Linked DNA regions of Moorella thermoacetica. The protein of the gene in region 4 interacts with the protein of the main gene of each other region in a pairwise test. Links are inferred from orthologs where the notes say so. Each region holds a gene or a part of one and is shown on either strand. Other genes may lie near its edges. The genes, in order: dnaX, rplL, MOTHE_RS07195 and MOTHE_RS09200.

Evidence for each region.
Region 1: the proteins of MOTHE_RS09200 (region 4) and dnaX interact in binary tests that used the Escherichia coli proteins (3 or more experiments, as listed by UniProt). The link is inferred for Moorella thermoacetica from one-to-one orthologs.
Region 2: the proteins of MOTHE_RS09200 (region 4) and rplL interact in binary tests that used the Escherichia coli proteins (3 or more experiments, as listed by UniProt). The link is inferred for Moorella thermoacetica from one-to-one orthologs.
Region 3: the proteins of MOTHE_RS09200 (region 4) and MOTHE_RS07195 interact in binary tests that used the Escherichia coli proteins (3 or more experiments, as listed by UniProt). The link is inferred for Moorella thermoacetica from one-to-one orthologs.

What each region holds. Positions count from the first base shown.
Region 1 is NZ_CP012369.1:27,710-31,848, reverse strand. The notes cover bases 715-3,697. They hold dnaX (DNA polymerase III subunit gamma/tau), read right to left. Parts: upstream 3,100-3,697; coding sequence 1,330-3,099; downstream 715-1,329. Other genes in these bases: MOTHE_RS00160 (YbaB/EbfC family nucleoid-associated protein), read right to left, coding at 991-1,305; recR (recombination mediator RecR), read right to left, coding at 715-987. Also shown: MOTHE_RS00175 (pro-sigmaK processing inhibitor BofA family protein), read right to left, coding at 1-71; MOTHE_RS00170 (DUF2508 family protein), read right to left, coding at 84-302; more of recR, read right to left, coding at 388-714; MOTHE_RS00145 (DNA adenine methylase), read right to left, coding at 3,827-4,139. UniProt on the Escherichia coli protein: Part of the beta sliding clamp loading complex, which hydrolyzes ATP to load the beta clamp onto primed DNA to form the DNA replication pre-initiation complex.
Region 2 is NZ_CP012369.1:2,475,918-2,478,675, reverse strand. It holds rplL (50S ribosomal protein L7/L12), read left to right. Parts: upstream 1-1,068; coding sequence 1,069-1,449; downstream 1,450-2,758. Other genes in the region: rpoB (DNA-directed RNA polymerase subunit beta), read left to right, coding at 1,678-2,758; rplJ (50S ribosomal protein L10), read left to right, coding at 518-1,048; rplA (50S ribosomal protein L1), read left to right, coding at 1-355. UniProt on the Escherichia coli protein: The binding site for several of the GTPase factors involved in protein synthesis (IF-2, EF-Tu, EF-G and RF3). Is thus essential for accurate translation.
Region 3 is NZ_CP012369.1:1,431,143-1,435,079, forward strand. Bases 1,157-3,937 are described here. They hold MOTHE_RS07195 (pyridoxal phosphate-dependent aminotransferase), read right to left. Parts: upstream 3,252-3,937; coding sequence 2,061-3,251; downstream 1,157-2,060. Other genes in these bases: ku (non-homologous end joining protein Ku), read right to left, coding at 1,157-1,959; MOTHE_RS07200 (hypothetical protein), read right to left, coding at 3,330-3,578; MOTHE_RS07205 (SNF2 helicase-associated domain-containing protein), read right to left, coding at 3,768-3,937. Also shown: ligD (non-homologous end-joining DNA ligase), read right to left, coding at 167-1,129; more of ku, read right to left, coding at 1,126-1,156. UniProt on the Escherichia coli protein: Shows aminotransferase activity with methionine and histidine as substrates, and to a lesser extent also with phenylalanine.
Region 4 is NZ_CP012369.1:1,829,554-1,833,629, forward strand. The notes cover bases 66-4,076. They hold MOTHE_RS09200 (DNA polymerase III subunit alpha), read right to left. Parts: upstream 3,737-4,076; coding sequence 266-3,736; downstream 66-265. Other genes in these bases: MOTHE_RS09205 (YtrH family sporulation protein), read left to right, coding at 3,859-4,076. UniProt on the Escherichia coli protein: DNA polymerase III is a complex, multichain enzyme responsible for most of the replicative synthesis in bacteria. This DNA polymerase also exhibits 3' to 5' exonuclease activity. The alpha chain is the DNA polymerase catalytic subunit.

The DNA.
Region 1 (4,139 bases), 1.8 Mb from region 4 along the record:
CTGCCCAGGAGATAAATCAGGAAGAGCAGGAACAGGGCAGCAAAAAGGAGCTGGATGGTATCGCCTGCCACGGCTACTACCCCCTACAGATCGAAATTATGCAAGGCCTGTCCCCGGTTACGGACTACTTTCCACAGGTACATATACCTTCTTTCTGCAGCCTCCAGCCGGTAGATGGCCTGATCAACCAGGTCCGGTTCCGTAACTTCGGCAAAAAAACGCTGGGCCGCCAGCCATTCCTCCCTGGCTTCTCTGATGGCTTCAGCCATTTTTTCTAATTCTTCCCTCGGTCCCAGTTCCATAAAACCGGCCACCTCCCAACTGCCTTTGGTGATAGGATATGCAGCTGGGAATTATTTCTTGCCAACTTTTTGCTCTATCCCAATTTTATTCTAGTTCGTGGCGGCCGGCAAAGGCCCGGGCCAGGGTAACCTCATCAGCGTATTCCAGATCGCCGCCGACGGGCAAGCCGTAGGCCAGGCGGGTAACCTTTACCCCCAGGGTTTTCAGCAGTTTGTCCAAGTAAAGGGCCGTCGATTCCCCCTCGACATCGGCATTAGTGGCCAGGATGACCTCCTTGACTTTCCCGTCATGAAGCCGGGCCAGGAGCTCCTTGACCCTTAACTGCTCCGGGCCGATACCATCCACGGGGGATATGGCTCCCTGGAGGACGTGGTACAGGCCCCGGTACTGGCGTGTTTTCTCCAGGGCGATAATGTCCCGTGCTTCTTCAACCACACAGATGCAGGAGTGATCCCTTTCCGGATCACTGCAGAGGCGGCAGGGATCCCTGTCAGTGAAGTTACCGCAGATGGAGCAATAGATTGTCTTCTGGCGCGCTTCCAGGATAGCCGCCGCCAGGTCCCGGGCTTCGCTGGCCGGAACTTTAAGGAGATGAAAGGCCAGGCGCTGGGCTGTCTTGGGGCCGATTCCGGGTAGCCTGCCCAGGGCGGTAATCAGTTTATTGAGGGGCTCCGGGTAATACATTCCCTAAAACCCCGGCAGGCGGATATTGCCAGTAATCTTCGCCATTTCCCTGGTTACCATCTCCTGGGACTGGTGCAGAGCCTCGTTGACGGCCGCCAGGATAAGGTCCTGGAGCATCTCCACGTCTTCAGGATCAACGGCTGCCGGGTCAATTTTAATGTTGACTAGTTCCTGGCGACCATTGGCCGTAACTTTTACTACCCCACCGCCGGCGCTGGCCTCAACCGTCCTCTCCCCCAATTCCTCCTGGAGTCTGGCTACCTGGGCCTGCATCTTCTGCATCTGTTTCATCATTTTGTTCATATTGCCCATGCCCATTGATTCAATCCTCCTTCAGGTCTTTCAGTCCTTGATCTCCACTTTATCCGCCCCGAAAAAGTTCACCAACCGGGTCAAGGTATCGCCGGTGTCCCCCGGTGGGGAGGGTTTCCCGGAGGTAATGACTACTTTTAAAGGCCGGCCGAAGACCGCAGCCAGGGCTTTCTCCACCTTCTGCCTGTTACCAGGCTGCTCCAGCATGCCCCGGTGAAAATCGGCTTTGACGGCCAGAGTCAGGGTATCACCATCTATTGCTACCGGTTCGCCCTCCCGCAGGAAGGCCTGAAGCTGGATGCTTTCCCTGCGGGCGGCAGCCAGGACTTCCGGCCAGTGTTCCTGCACTACGGCCAGTTCCAGCCCCGGAGATGCCGGCGAACCGGGTTCCAGGCCGGTCGCGGTCTCCGGCCCGGCCAGCCCTGCCCGATCCCTGCCGGCAGCCTGCGGGAATTCCCGGGAACGGTTAATTACTCGGGCCCGTCCAGCAGGAGACCCTGCCCCGGGGGCCTCAAGTGGGCCGCTGTTTCCCCGTTCCTGCCCGCCGGCATCAGCCCGGCTCCCCGGGGCAACCGGCGGCCTGCCCCCTTCTCCTTGGTTCCTGGTGGCAACCTTTTCCCGGGTCCTGCTGGGAGCGGAACCTTCCAGGGCGGCCAGACGTGCCTCCAGTTCCGCCACCCGCCGGGCCAGGCCTTCCAGGGAGGGGCCGGGGGCAACCAGGAAGCCAGCCAGGGTCATCTCCAGGATGACCCGCGGCTGGTTGCTCCGGCGCAGAGCCGCTCCACCTTGCTGTAGCCTTTCCATGAGGTCTAGCAGGCGATGGTGGTCAAACTGCCGGGCTTGAGCCGCCACCTGCTCCACTTCCTCAGGCAGAAGGCCGGTCAGGGAGCCGGCGCCGGGGTCCACTTTTAAGAGCAGAAGGTTGCGGGTATGATCGAGTAAGTCCTCAAGCAGGCGCCGGGGCTCGATACCGGATGCCAGGGCTTTATCTACCAGGTTCAACACCCCGGCACCATCGCCGGTAGCCAGGGCATCGGTCAGGGCCAGGAGGGTGTCCAGTCGCGCCGTGCCCAGGGTAACTGCTACCTGCCCGGCCGTTACCGGTCCCCTGGTGCCGCTGGCCAGAATCTGGTCCAGGAGGCTGAGGGCATCCCGCAAGCCGCCGGCAGCCTTGCGGGATAAGAGGCTCAAAGCTCCGGGCTCAATCTCCACCCCGTTGGCTGCTGCCACTTCCTGAAGGCGACCGGCAATGGCCTGTACCGTCAGGGGGTGAAAATCAAAGCGCTGGCAGCGGGATAGGATGGTCGGCAGAACCTTGCGCGGCTCGGTGGTAGCCAGAATAAAGACTGCATGGGCCGGGGGCTCTTCTAGGGTTTTCAGGAGGGCATTAAAGGCCTCCTGGGTCAGCATATGGACTTCATCGATAATATAAACCTTGTACCTGCCTTCTACCGGACCCAGAGGTATTTTCTCAATCAGATTGCGGATCTCGTCAATCCCCCGGTTGGAGGCGGCGTCCATCTCCAGGACGTCCAGGGAGTTTCCGGCCAGGATACGCCGGCAATTGGCGCATTCGTTACAGGGTTCCCCCTCCCGGGGTGCCAGGCAATTGATGGCCCGGGCCAGTATTTTCGCCGTGCTGGTTTTCCCCGTACCCCTGGGGCCACAGAAGAGGTAGGCGTGAACCAGGCGCCCGGTACGCAGGGCGTTACGAAGGGTCCTGGTTATATGTTCCTGCCCCACCACCTCGGCAAAGGTGCGAGGCCGCCACTGCCGGTACAGGGCCTGGTACTGGGCCAATTCTTTCACCTTCTTTTGCCGGAATAATAGTGCACCTGCAAATAACTGCCGGCAGGTAGGAAAACAGGTATGTAAAAAAGGGATTATTCACCATCCGAATAATCCCTTCTTGTCACCTTAAGTGACCGTGCACCCACTGTTGAACATGGCCTCCGGGCGTTACCGGTGCAGGTAACTCCAACCAGGTACCCCTGCGGCACCCGAGGCTGCTCACTTACCGCTGCTTCCTCCCGGACCTGACGGGGTTCATGAGTTCTCGTCGCGCAGGACCCGGTTCTCTTCGCCCCTTACACCGGCCGGACCCCACAGGTCAGGTCCGCCAGTGGGACTTCAACCCCGCTATAGCGGTTTGCGGGTTACAGGGCACCGCTACCTCCCCATCTAGCACGGTCAAATCTGGAAAAATTAAAATGGCGGAGAGAGTGGGATTCGAACCCACGAGACAGGATTGTGACCCGTCTACTCGCTCTCCAGGCGAGCGCCTTCGACCACTCAGCCATCTCTCCGCGCCAAACTGATGGTCGTTTATAGTTAAATCTGTTAGCTAGTTTATTATACAGCTAACTAGGCTTAATTGCAAGCCGTCTTTTGCCTTAGTCATCCCTCGCCCCAGCCTTCGATCGATTCTCCTTTCGGTAGAAGCTTGCTCGCTGCAAACAAAAGGCAGCGTGGCATCTTCACGCTCTCACCGGTTAAAGTTCGTCGTGCCGGGAGACTTCGCCGGAACTCAGTAGTTGGTAATCATCAGATGCCTCGCGGACTTATCGTTTCGGTTCTGAAAACTAACCTGGTATCTTTTGTTAAAGGCCCGGATTCTAAAGCCGTGATCCCGGTAGAGGTCGTAAATAAAGGGCGTATTTTTAATTACCAGCATAAACCTTGCCCGGCATGCGCCAGCGAGATAGGCTGCCAGGCGCTCCTGATCGGCTGGTCCGAAAGACATCCCGGCGTAGGCGCTGAAATCACTATCATAGGGCGGGTCCAGGAAGATAAAATCCTCCGGCCCGGGGGCAGTCTGGCGGAGAAACTCTTCGAAATCC
Region 2 (2,758 bases), 650 kb from region 4 along the record:
CATCGCCACTCCGGATATGATGGGCCTGGTCGGTAGACTGGGCCGCATCCTGGGCCCCCGGGGTTTAATGCCCAACCCCAAGGCAGGCACAGTTACCATGGATATAGCCCGGGCTGTCAAAGAAGTGAAAGCAGGTAAAATCGAATTCCGGGTTGATAAGACAGCCATTATCCATGCCCCAATCGGTAAGGCCAGCTTTGAAGCCAGCAAATTAAAAGAAAACTTTCAGGCCTTGATGGACGCCCTTTTAAGGGCCAAACCGGCCACGGCCAAGGGTCAGTATTTAAAGAGCGTCAGCCTGGCCACTACCATGGGACCGGGAATCAGGGTCAATCCCTTGCGGGCTGTTAAATAAATATACCAGTTAACTAAATATTGGTTTGCCGTAGACAGCAGGTGCCATCGGCTTAAATTTGCCTGCCGAGGTAAAAAAGTTAACCGTCTAAACGGTTAGTCAGCTATTGCCCTCGCCTGTCTGCGGGGGCTTTAACTTTTTAAGCAGACAGGAGGTGACTAAATGAATAAGCAACGTGAGGCCAAGGTGGCAGCTACGCAGGAGATAAAAGATAAATTGGGAACCTCTATTCTTTCCATCTTGGCTGATTACCGGGGACTAAATGTAGCGGAGATGACTAAACTCCGCCGGCAATTGCGGGAGGCCGGAGTAGAGTTCAAGGTAGTAAAGAACACCCTGACGGCCCGGGCGGCCCGAGAACTTGGCCTGGATGGCCTCGAACCTCACCTCCAGGGTCCAACAGCGATAGCCTTCAGCGCTACTGATCCTGTGGCCCCTGCGAAAATATTGAATGAGGTAGTGCGCAACAGCAAGACTTTCCAGATCAAGGTCGGTGTATTGCAGGGCAAAATTATTGGCATCAACGAGATCAAGGCCCTTTCCGACCTGCCGTCCCGCGAGGAGCTCCTGGCTAAAATGGTAGGCGGTTTCCAGGCGCCCCTGTCCGGCCTGGTCAATGTCCTGGCTGGTAACATGCGCAACCTGGTCTACGCCCTCGAAGCCATCCGCAAGCAAAAGGAAGCAGTAGCTTAACATAAGGAGGAATTTACATCATGAGCAAAGTACAGGAAATCATTGAAGCCGTAAAAGGATTGACGGTTCTGGAATTGTCTGAGCTGGTGAAAGCCCTGGAGGATGAATTCGGCGTCAGCGCCGCCGCTCCGGTGGCCATGGCTGTAGCCCCCGGTGCCGCCGCCCCGGCTGAAGCACCGGCTGAAGAGCAAACCGAGTTCGACGTCATCTTGAAGGAAGCCGGTGACAAGAAGATCAACGTTATCAAAGTCGTCCGGGAGATTACCGCACTGGGGCTAAAAGAGGCGAAGGCCCTGGTCGACGAAGCACCCAAGCCGGTTAAAGAAAAGGTCAGCAAAGAGGAAGCTGAGAGCATCAAGGCCAAACTCGAAGAGGCCGGCGCCACCGTCGAGATTAAATAGTCGGGCTGGCAGCCGGGGAACCCTGGGTTCCCCGGCTTATCATTTTTTGCCCGCAATTTTCCTTGACATTTATCACCCCTTGTGCTAGCATAATAAAATGCCATTAATTGTGGGCAGAGGATTAAGTATTACCTCATACGGAAATAATAGGTAGCAGGAATTTTAGATGACAAAAGCGAGGTTTTTTAGTGCCTTGCTTTTGAATTTCTTGTGGGGGGGACTTGAACTTTGGCTTATCCAGTCAAGGTTGGGGCCAGGGAACGGTGGACCTTTGCCAAGATCAAAGAGACCCTGGAGTTACCAAACCTTATTGAAATCCAGCGTAACTCCTATCAGTGGTTTATTGATACTGGACTGCGGGAGCTCTTTCACGATATCTCGCCTATTCAGGACTTCACCGGCAACCTGATTCTGCAATTTGTAGATTATTCCCTGGGCGAGCCCAAGTATTCAGAGGACGAATGCAAAGAGCGGGATATGACCTACGCTGCCCCCCTGCGGGTCAAGGTACGCTTGATTAACAGAGAAACCGGCGAGGTTAAGGAACAGGAGGTCTTCATGGGGGATTTCCCCCTGATGACCGATAAGGGCACCTTTATCATCAATGGCGCCGAGAGGGTTATTGTCAGCCAACTGGTCCGTTCGCCGGGTGCCTATTATGCTGAAGGTATTGATGCCAGCGGAACCAAGGTTTACGGAGCCACGGTGATCCCCAACCGGGGCGCCTGGCTGGAGTTTGAAACCGATAATACGGAGAGCATTTATGTCCGCATTGATCGTACCCGTAAAATACCGGTAACAATCCTCCTCCGTGCCCTGGGCTACAACACCAATGCCCGAATTCTTGAGCTTTTTGATTACGACGGCCGTATCCAGAACACCCTGGAAAAGGATAACACGGAATCTGAAGAAGAGGCCCTGGTTGAAATCTATAAACGCCTGCGGCCAGGTGAACCGCCGACGGTGGACAGCGCCAGAAACTTGCTGGAATCCCTCTTCTTTGACCCCAGACGTTATGATCTGGGCAATGTCGGCCGCTATAAGCTCCACAAGAAATTTAATCACGGCATCCTGACCCGGGAGGTTGACGGTCGGGAAGAGTACATCCGCACCTTAACCAAAGAGGACATTATCTATACCATCAAATATCTCCTTCGCCTCATGGATGGCGAGGTAAAACCCGATGATATCGACCACCTGGGTAACCGGCGCCTGCGTTCGGTCGGAGAACTCTTACAGAACCAGTTTCGTATCGGTCTGGCGCGGATGGAACGAGTGGTACGCGAACGGATGACCATCCAGGATGTTG
Region 3 (3,937 bases), 400 kb from region 4 along the record:
CTTTGTTGATGGTTAAGTTTACACATATCGACAAATTATGGACCCAAGCGACAAGTATTATAACATGTTATTCAAGGATTTGCAACGATTCTAAAATAACGTTCCATAATTAAATTGGTTCTTAAAGATTCAAAAATACCGTGGTTTTGTTTGTAATAAATCTTCTTCAGGTCGAGGTGCATTCCCATGGAGCCTTATCCCAGCGCAGGCCGCGGTAAGTGGGGTGACGGAGGCGGCCGTCCGGGGTCAGCTCCAGGTACTCCACCGTACAAACCAGCCGGGGTTGCACCCACCGGGGCTTCCTTAGCTCCGGGATGTTTTCCTTAAAAGGCGGCGGCCCGGGCTGGAGCTGCTGCAACTCTACCAGCAACTTCTTTTCCTCCTGCCGGTCAAAGCCTGTACCCACCTTGCCGCGGTAAACCAGCTGCCCCTCCCGGCATTCCGCCAGGATGAGGGACCCCAGGAGACGCCCGCCGGCTCCCGGTTCATAGCCGGCAATAATAAACTCCCCCGCCCGGGTGTGCCTGAATTTGCGCCATCGGGGTGAGCGTTTACCGGGGAGGTAAGGGCTGTCCAGTTCCTTGGCCATCACTCCTTCCAGCCCCTGGCCAACACAGGCCTCATAGAACTTCATACCATAGTTTTCAATAAAACTGGAGACAATCAGGTTCTCCCCCGGCGCTAATGCCTCCTGAAGCCTTTCTTTGCGCCAGCGGAGGGGCTCCGGCATAATGTTTTCGCCCTGGTAATAAAGGAGGTCAAAGGCGACAAAGATGGCCGGCATGCGCCTGGCCGCCTGCCTTACTTTAAGGGGGTCTCCCAGGCGGCCCCTCCCCTGGAGGAGGCTGAAGGAAGGCTTGCCATCCTTCCCGGGGACGATAATCTCCCCGTCCAGTACTGCCGGTTGCCCTTTTACCCGCTGGTGGAGGCTGGCCAGTTCGGGAAAGGTGGGTGTAATGTTCAGGAGGTTGCGGGATTGGAGGAGGGTTTGTCCCTCAAGGTAGGCCAGGCAACGATAGCCGTCCCATTTTATTTCATACAAGAAATCCGGGGAATCGAAGGGCCTGCTGATTACGGCGAGCATAGGCCTGATCTGGAACAGGGGCAGGCCGGCTCCGGTAGTGGTCATGAAGTTTTGCGCCGGCGGCGGGGCTTGCGGTCCTCGACGTCGGCAGCAACTTTCTCCTTTTCCTGCCTGACCAGTTCGATGCTGGCTTTCAGGGCCTCCATGAGATCGACTACTTTGCCGGCCTCCGGCCGGGCCGGAACCTCTACTTCTTCCCCGGCGATTTTGGCTTCGATGACCTGGAGCAGGGCCTGGCGGTAGGTGTCCGTATATTTCTCCGGCTGGAAACTGGTTGCCATGCTCTTGATCAGGGTAACAGCCATCTTCACCTCGTTCTCGCGGAGGTTCACCTGGAAGTCCAGTTCCGGCATCCCGGTTACAGGTCTTACCTCCCGGGGGTAAAACATGGTGCTCATTACCAAGGCCGGGCCATAGACCCTGACCGTCGCCAGGGATTCCCGGCTCCGGATAGTTACCCGGGCGACGGCCACCTTGCCCGTCTCCTCCATAGCCTTTTTCAAGAGGAGATAAGGCTTCTGGCCCATGTCGGCCGGGGCCAGGTAGTAAGAGCGGGAGAAGTAGATAGGGTCGATTTCCTCCAGGTCGACGAAGTCCATGATGTTAATGCTCCTGGTTTTTTCGGCGGGAATAGCCTCCAGGTCTTCCTCCCGCAAGATTACATACTTGCCCTTTTCGTATTCATAGCCGCGTGCTATCTCCTCCGGCGGTACCTCCACCTGGCAGTAGGGGCAGTACTTCCGGTACTGGATGGGTGTTTTGCAACGGGTATGCAGGTAATTGAACTTGAGGTCGTTGCTCTCGGTGGCCGGGTAGAGCTTCACCGGCACATTGACCAGGCCGAAGCTGATGGCGCCTTTCCACAGGGGCCGCATGGCTCTCACCTCAGGCTTTTCCCTAGTATCTCCATCCGGCCGGGTGGCAATACGGCAAAAAGAAAAGCCCGGGCGCCCCGGGCCGGCCAGGATCGGCACAACTATTCCAGTTCGGTTACAAAGGCCCGGAGTCTTTCCAGGCCGGCTTCGATCTGGTCCATGGAGGTGGCATAGGAGAGGCGCAGGTAAGGTTCGGCGCCGAAGGCGACGCCCGGTACCACTGCCACCTGGAATTCATTCAGCAGGGCTGTAGCGACATCGGTGGAGTTGCCCAGGACCCGACCCCGGAATTTGCGGCCGAACAACTTGCCGATATAGGGGAAAACGTAGAAAGCACCGCCGGGCTGGTTGCATTCGATGCCCGGTAACTCCCGCAGGCCCGCCAGGATGCGGTTGCGGCGTTGTTCAAACTCGCGACGCATCATTTCCACGGCTTCCTGGCTGCCGGTCAGGGCAGCCACGGCCGCCTTCTGGGCGATGGAGGTGGGATTGGAAGTCGAGTGGCTCTGGAGATCCGTCATGGCTTTGGCCACGGGCCGCGGCGCAGCGGCATAGCCAATCCGCCAGCCGGTCATGGCGTAGGTCTTGGACACCCCGTCAATGAGGATGGTCCGTTCTTTTACCTCCGGCGCCAGGGAGGCGATGCTGGTGTGGGTCAGGCCGTCGTAGAGGAGGGCGGCATAAATTTCATCGGAAATGACTATCAGGTCCCGGGCAACAATTACTTCAGCCAGGGCTGCCAGTTCCTCCCGGCTGTAGACAGCGCCGGTTGGGTTACATGGCGAATTGAGGATTAAAAGCCTTGTCCGCGGGGTAATGGCCGCTTCCAGCAACCCTGGCGTCAACTTAAAGCCGGTGTCGGGGCCGGTGGTGACTACCACCGGGACACCGCCGGCGAGTTTAACCTGTTCGTAATAGCTTACCCAGTAGGGGGCGCTAAGGATCACCTCATCACCAGCGTTAAGTAAAACCTGCATGGCATTATAGAGGGAATGCTTGGCGCCGCAGGAGACGACGATATCTGCCGGTTCATAGGTCACTCCCCGGGCAGCCAGGCTGGCGCATATTGCCTGGCGCAGTTCAGGAATCCCGGCTACCGGCGTGTAACGGGTAAAGCCGGCTGCCAGGGCGTCGATGGCTGCCTGTTTGATATGCTCCGGTGTACCGAAATCAGGCTCGCCGGCGCTGAAGTTTATTACCTTCACCCCTTTAGCCTTCATGGCTTTGGCCTGGGCGTCAATGGCCAGGGTGGGTGAAGGACTGATACCGGCAGCCCGCTGGGCAAGTTGCATCTTAAATCCCTCCAGAAATATTGCTAGCTTTATTATTTATCCCGCCCGGGCTTTTGTAAAGGATTTTTCAACTGCCAGCTAGGACCCGGTCTCCGGCCCTTCCTGGCCGTCCCCGGCATTAGCCAGTTCGTAGGCCCGGCAGGAGATCTCCTGATAGTAGCTGGCCAGCAGCTGCTGAAACTCCCGGGCATAAGGACCAAGGGGTGGCGGGCCCAGGCGTTTTAAAACAGCCCGGGGTATGGCTGGAGGTGCGATATTGACCTGGAAAAGGGCCAGCTCCGGGCCCGCCCGCCAGAATTCGCCCGGGTCCCGGGGAAGCACCGGCAAAAGCTCCTCGCCCCCGGCAGCCGTTTCTTCCCCGCCTCCGGCAGCAGCCGCCGTCGCGCTTCCGCCGGCAAGGGCGGCCCGTTTCTCCCGCAGGGCGGTAATTAACTCTTCTTTCCCCCGGCCCCGCAGGCGAAAAACAAGGAAGGATGGTTGTCCCGGAGCTTTTGCAGCAGGGACCCCAACTCCCCCTCAGCTTCCACCCGGAGAACCGGCAGGCCGGGGACACCCGGGAGGCCGCCGTCCGGGCTCCCGGCCCGGCACCTGGCCTCCGGCCAGTCCGAGTCTCAGGGCTTCCTTCGCCGTGACGACCCCCGTTGAGGCACCTTCGCGCCAGAACCGGGACAGGGACTCCAACTCTT
Region 4 (4,076 bases):
GCAAAGTTTACTAGCGTCTCGAACCCAGTCGTCTCCGCCTGTACCCCAAATCGTTTACATATTCATGGTTTGTGGCGGGGGCGCCAGCCCCAGGATGGGCTCTTTGAAAAACGCTCTCTTCTTTGGCTGGCTTTGTGCTGCCTTGCTGCAAACAAATGTCAGGGCTAAATTTTTATGGTATTTGTTTGTGGATGCCGTGCCACAATGGCTAACTCTTTTTACCTTTCTAATTCCACCTGTTTCTTTATATTCCTCCTGGGCCGGGTTAAATTCTATTTTCCTGCACCAGCTTAATTTTATCATACCCGCCTAAAAGCCCGGCCAAACTTGCCATCAACTCCGGCACCGGTTCTATCCAATAACGCCTGTGTAAGGCGATAGTCCTACGGCTGTCGGCCAGATAGAGATATACCTGACAGGGACCCGGGTGGGCGGCTAAAGTATCCCTCAGGGCTGTTAGCTGTCCCTCACTAGATAGCTTGAGGTAGAGACGTCCCCCACCCTGCCGGGCCTCCGGTAATGTCCCGTGGGTCCCTGCCGGAGGAGGGAGGGTCCGGTCTCCCCCGCCGGCCTCCGGCGCCAGGGGCCGGACCAGGTTGGCCAGGACCTGGACCCCTTCTTCCTGTTTATCGACCTGCCCCTGGACCAGGACGGCCCGGTCGGGAGCGAGCCAGGAACGTACCTGGCTGTACATCCGGGGAAAGAGGACAGCTTCTACCTGACCGCTGAAATCCTCCAGGGTGAGAACGGCCATGGGATCACCCTTACGGGTTACCAGCCGGCGCAGGCCGCTGACCAGGCCGCCGATGGTAACCTGGCTGCCATCGGCTATCTCCGCCAGATCGGCCAGGGAATGGGAGGTCAGCTTTTTTAATACCGGAGCATAGGGTTCCAGGGGATGGCCGCTCAGGTAAAAGCCCAGGAGTTCCTTTTCCATGGCCAGTATATCGGCCCGGGAGAAGTCGGTTACCTGGGGCAGGGGGGGATCGTTAACCTCTTCAGGCACCAGGTCCATGAGGGAAACCTGGCCGCTGCGGCGGTCTTCCTGACGCCTGGCGGCCACTTCCAGGCACTCGTCCAGGCCGGCCAGGAGCTGGCGGCGGTTGGGGTTGATAGAATTAAAGGCGCCGCAGCGGATGAGGCTCTCCACCACCCTTTTATTGGCCTGGCGGCTGTCCACCCGCCGGCAGAAGTCCAGGAGGGAGGTAAAGGGACCGCCTGCTTCCCGGGCGGCAATAATGGCCAGGGCGGCGGCCCGGCCAGCGTTTTTAACGGCCGCCAGGCCAAAGCGGATCTGCCTCCCAGTGACGGTGAAATCGACCCCTGATTCATTGACATCCGGCGGCAGGACGGCGATCCCCAGGCGCTGGCACTCAGCCAGGTAGGGCTCCATCTTGTCCAGGTGCTCGGCCACGCTGGAAAGAAGGGCGCCCATAAGCTCGGCCGGGTAATGGGCCTTCAGGTAGGCCGTCTGATAGGCTACCAGGGCGTAGGCCGCCGAATGGCTGGCATTGAAGCCGTAGCCGGCGAAGTATTCCATCAGCTCAAAAATTTTCTGCGCGACATCCCGGGGTATAGCCTTGGCCTCTGCCCCGGCCAGGAAGCGATCCCGCTGGGCCGCCAGGACCTCGGGCTTCTTTTTCCCCATGGCCCGGCGCAGGAGGTCGGCCTGGCCCAGGGTAAAACCGGCCAACTCGCTGGCAATGCGCATGACCTGCTCCTGGTAGAGGATAACCCCGTAGGTGTCTTTGAGTATCGGTTCCAGGGCCGGGTGCAGGTAACTGATGGGGGTAACCCCGTGTTTGCGCTTAATAAAATCTTCGACCATACCGCTTCCCAGTGGCCCGGGCCGGTAGAGGGCCACCAGGGCGATGATATCTTCAAAGCGCTCCGGCTTGAGTTCTTTCAGGATGGCCCGCATGCCGCTACTTTCTAGCTGGAAGATGCCGCTGGTTTCACCGCTGGCCAGAAGCTGGTAGGTTGGCCGGTCATCCAGGGGCAGGCTTTCCAGGTCCAGTTCCCGGCCATGGTTGCGCCGGATGGCCTCCCGGGCGTGGCCGATAACCGTCAGGGTGCGGAGGCCCAGCAGGTCCATCTTCAATAGCCCCAATTCCTCCACAGCCTGCATGGGGTACTGGGTGGTAACGGCATCCCCTGTCTTTTGCAGGGGCAGATAATGAATTAAAGGCTCCCGGGTGATGACAATCCCCGCGGCATGGATGGAGGCATGGCGGGGCATACCCTCGATGGCCCGGGCCGTATCCAGGAGTTCCCGCACCTCCCGGTTGCCTTCGTAGCTCTCTTTTAAATCCGGGCTGGTGGCCAGGGCCCTCTCCAGGGTAATACCCAGCTCCATGGGCACCATCTTGGCGATCCTGTCCACCTCACCCAGGGGCAAACCCAGGACACGGCCCACATCCCGGACGGCCGCCCGGGCGGCCATGGTACCGAAGGTAATGATCTGGGCCACATGGTCACGGCCGTACTTCTCCAGGACATACTGGATGACTTCATCCCGCCGTTCGAAGCAGAAGTCCATGTCGATGTCCGGCATACTGACCCGTTCGGGGTTTAAAAAACGTTCAAAGAGGAGGTTGTAGCGCAGGGGATCAATGGAGGTTATCCCCAGGCAGTAGGCCACCAGGCTGCCGGCGGCCGAACCCCGACCCGGCCCCACCGGGATCCCCCGCCGGCGGGCGAAATTGACCATATCCCAAACTATCAAGAAATAGCCCGGATAGCCCATTTGCTCGATTATACCCAGCTCGTACTCCAGGCGCTGCCGGGCCGTTCCATCGTCATGGGGGTAACGCCGTTTAAGGCCCTCGTAACTCAGGCGGCGGAGATAACTGGCTGCGTCCTCTCCTGCCGGCACCTGGTAGGCCGGCAGGTGTAACCGGCCGAAGGTGAAGTCGAAATGGCAGCGCTCGGCGATGGCCAGGGTGTTGGCCAGGGCTGAGGGTACCTCCCGGAAGAGGTTGTCCATCTCGGCAGGAGATTTTAAATAAAACTGGGCCGTGGGAAAACGCAGGCGGTTAGGATCGTCCAGGGTCTTGCCTGTCTGGATACAGAGGAGGACGTCATGGGCCCGGGCCTGGTCCTGGCGAATGTAGTGGACGTCATTGGTGGCGACCAGGGGAATTTTTAATCTGGCTGCCAGGTCTACCAGCCGGCGGTTGAGCTGCCGCTGTTCCGGCAGGCCCTGGTCCTGGAGTTCCAGGTAAAAATTCTCCGGGCCAAAGACCTCCCGCAGCCAGGTAGCCGCCTCATAGGCCGCATCTTCCCGGTTCTTTAAAAGGTGGGCTGGCACTTCCCCAGCCAGGCAGGCGCTCAGGGCTATGAGACCCTGGCTGTGGCGGCTCAAAAGCTCCCGGTCCACCCGGGGCTTGTAATAGAAACCTTCCAGGAAGGCAGCCGAGACCAGGGCCGTGAGGTTGCGGTAACCCGTGGCGTCGGTGGCCAGGAGGACCAGGTGGTACTGGTAATCATCCCGGTGGGGCTCCCGGTCGTGGCGGGAGCGGGGAGCCACATAAACCTCGCAGCCGATAATGGGCTTGATGCCTTGTTCCCGGGCCGCTTTATAGAACTCCACGGCGCCGTACATGACGCCGTGATCCGTGAGGGCCAGGGCGGGCATACCCATTTCCCCGGCGGCCCGGACCAGATCCTTGATGCGGCCGGCTCCATCCAGGAGGCTGTATTCACTGTGGACATGGAGGTGGACGAAAGACTTCATGGGGAGTAATTTCTACATCCAGGGGCAGATTCCTTTTCTGGCATAACCCCATCTAAAGAGACGTAAGATATTTAGGAAGCCGCCCCCTTCCTAGTGTACCCTGTTTCGGAGGCCACTTATAAATGGACGGTTTTTTACCCAAGCTGCTGCTCATCTTCTTTACCGCCCTGGGAGTCGTCCTGGGAGCGGCCATAGTGGGCTCCCTGGCGGCCATCCTGGTCGGGCAACCTCCCTTAAGAACCATGACCCGCCTGGCCCTGGAGATCAAGATCTGGGCCATTGCCGCTGCCATGGGCGGTACCTTCAGTGCCATTGAGATTTTAGGCCAGGGCCTCCTGGA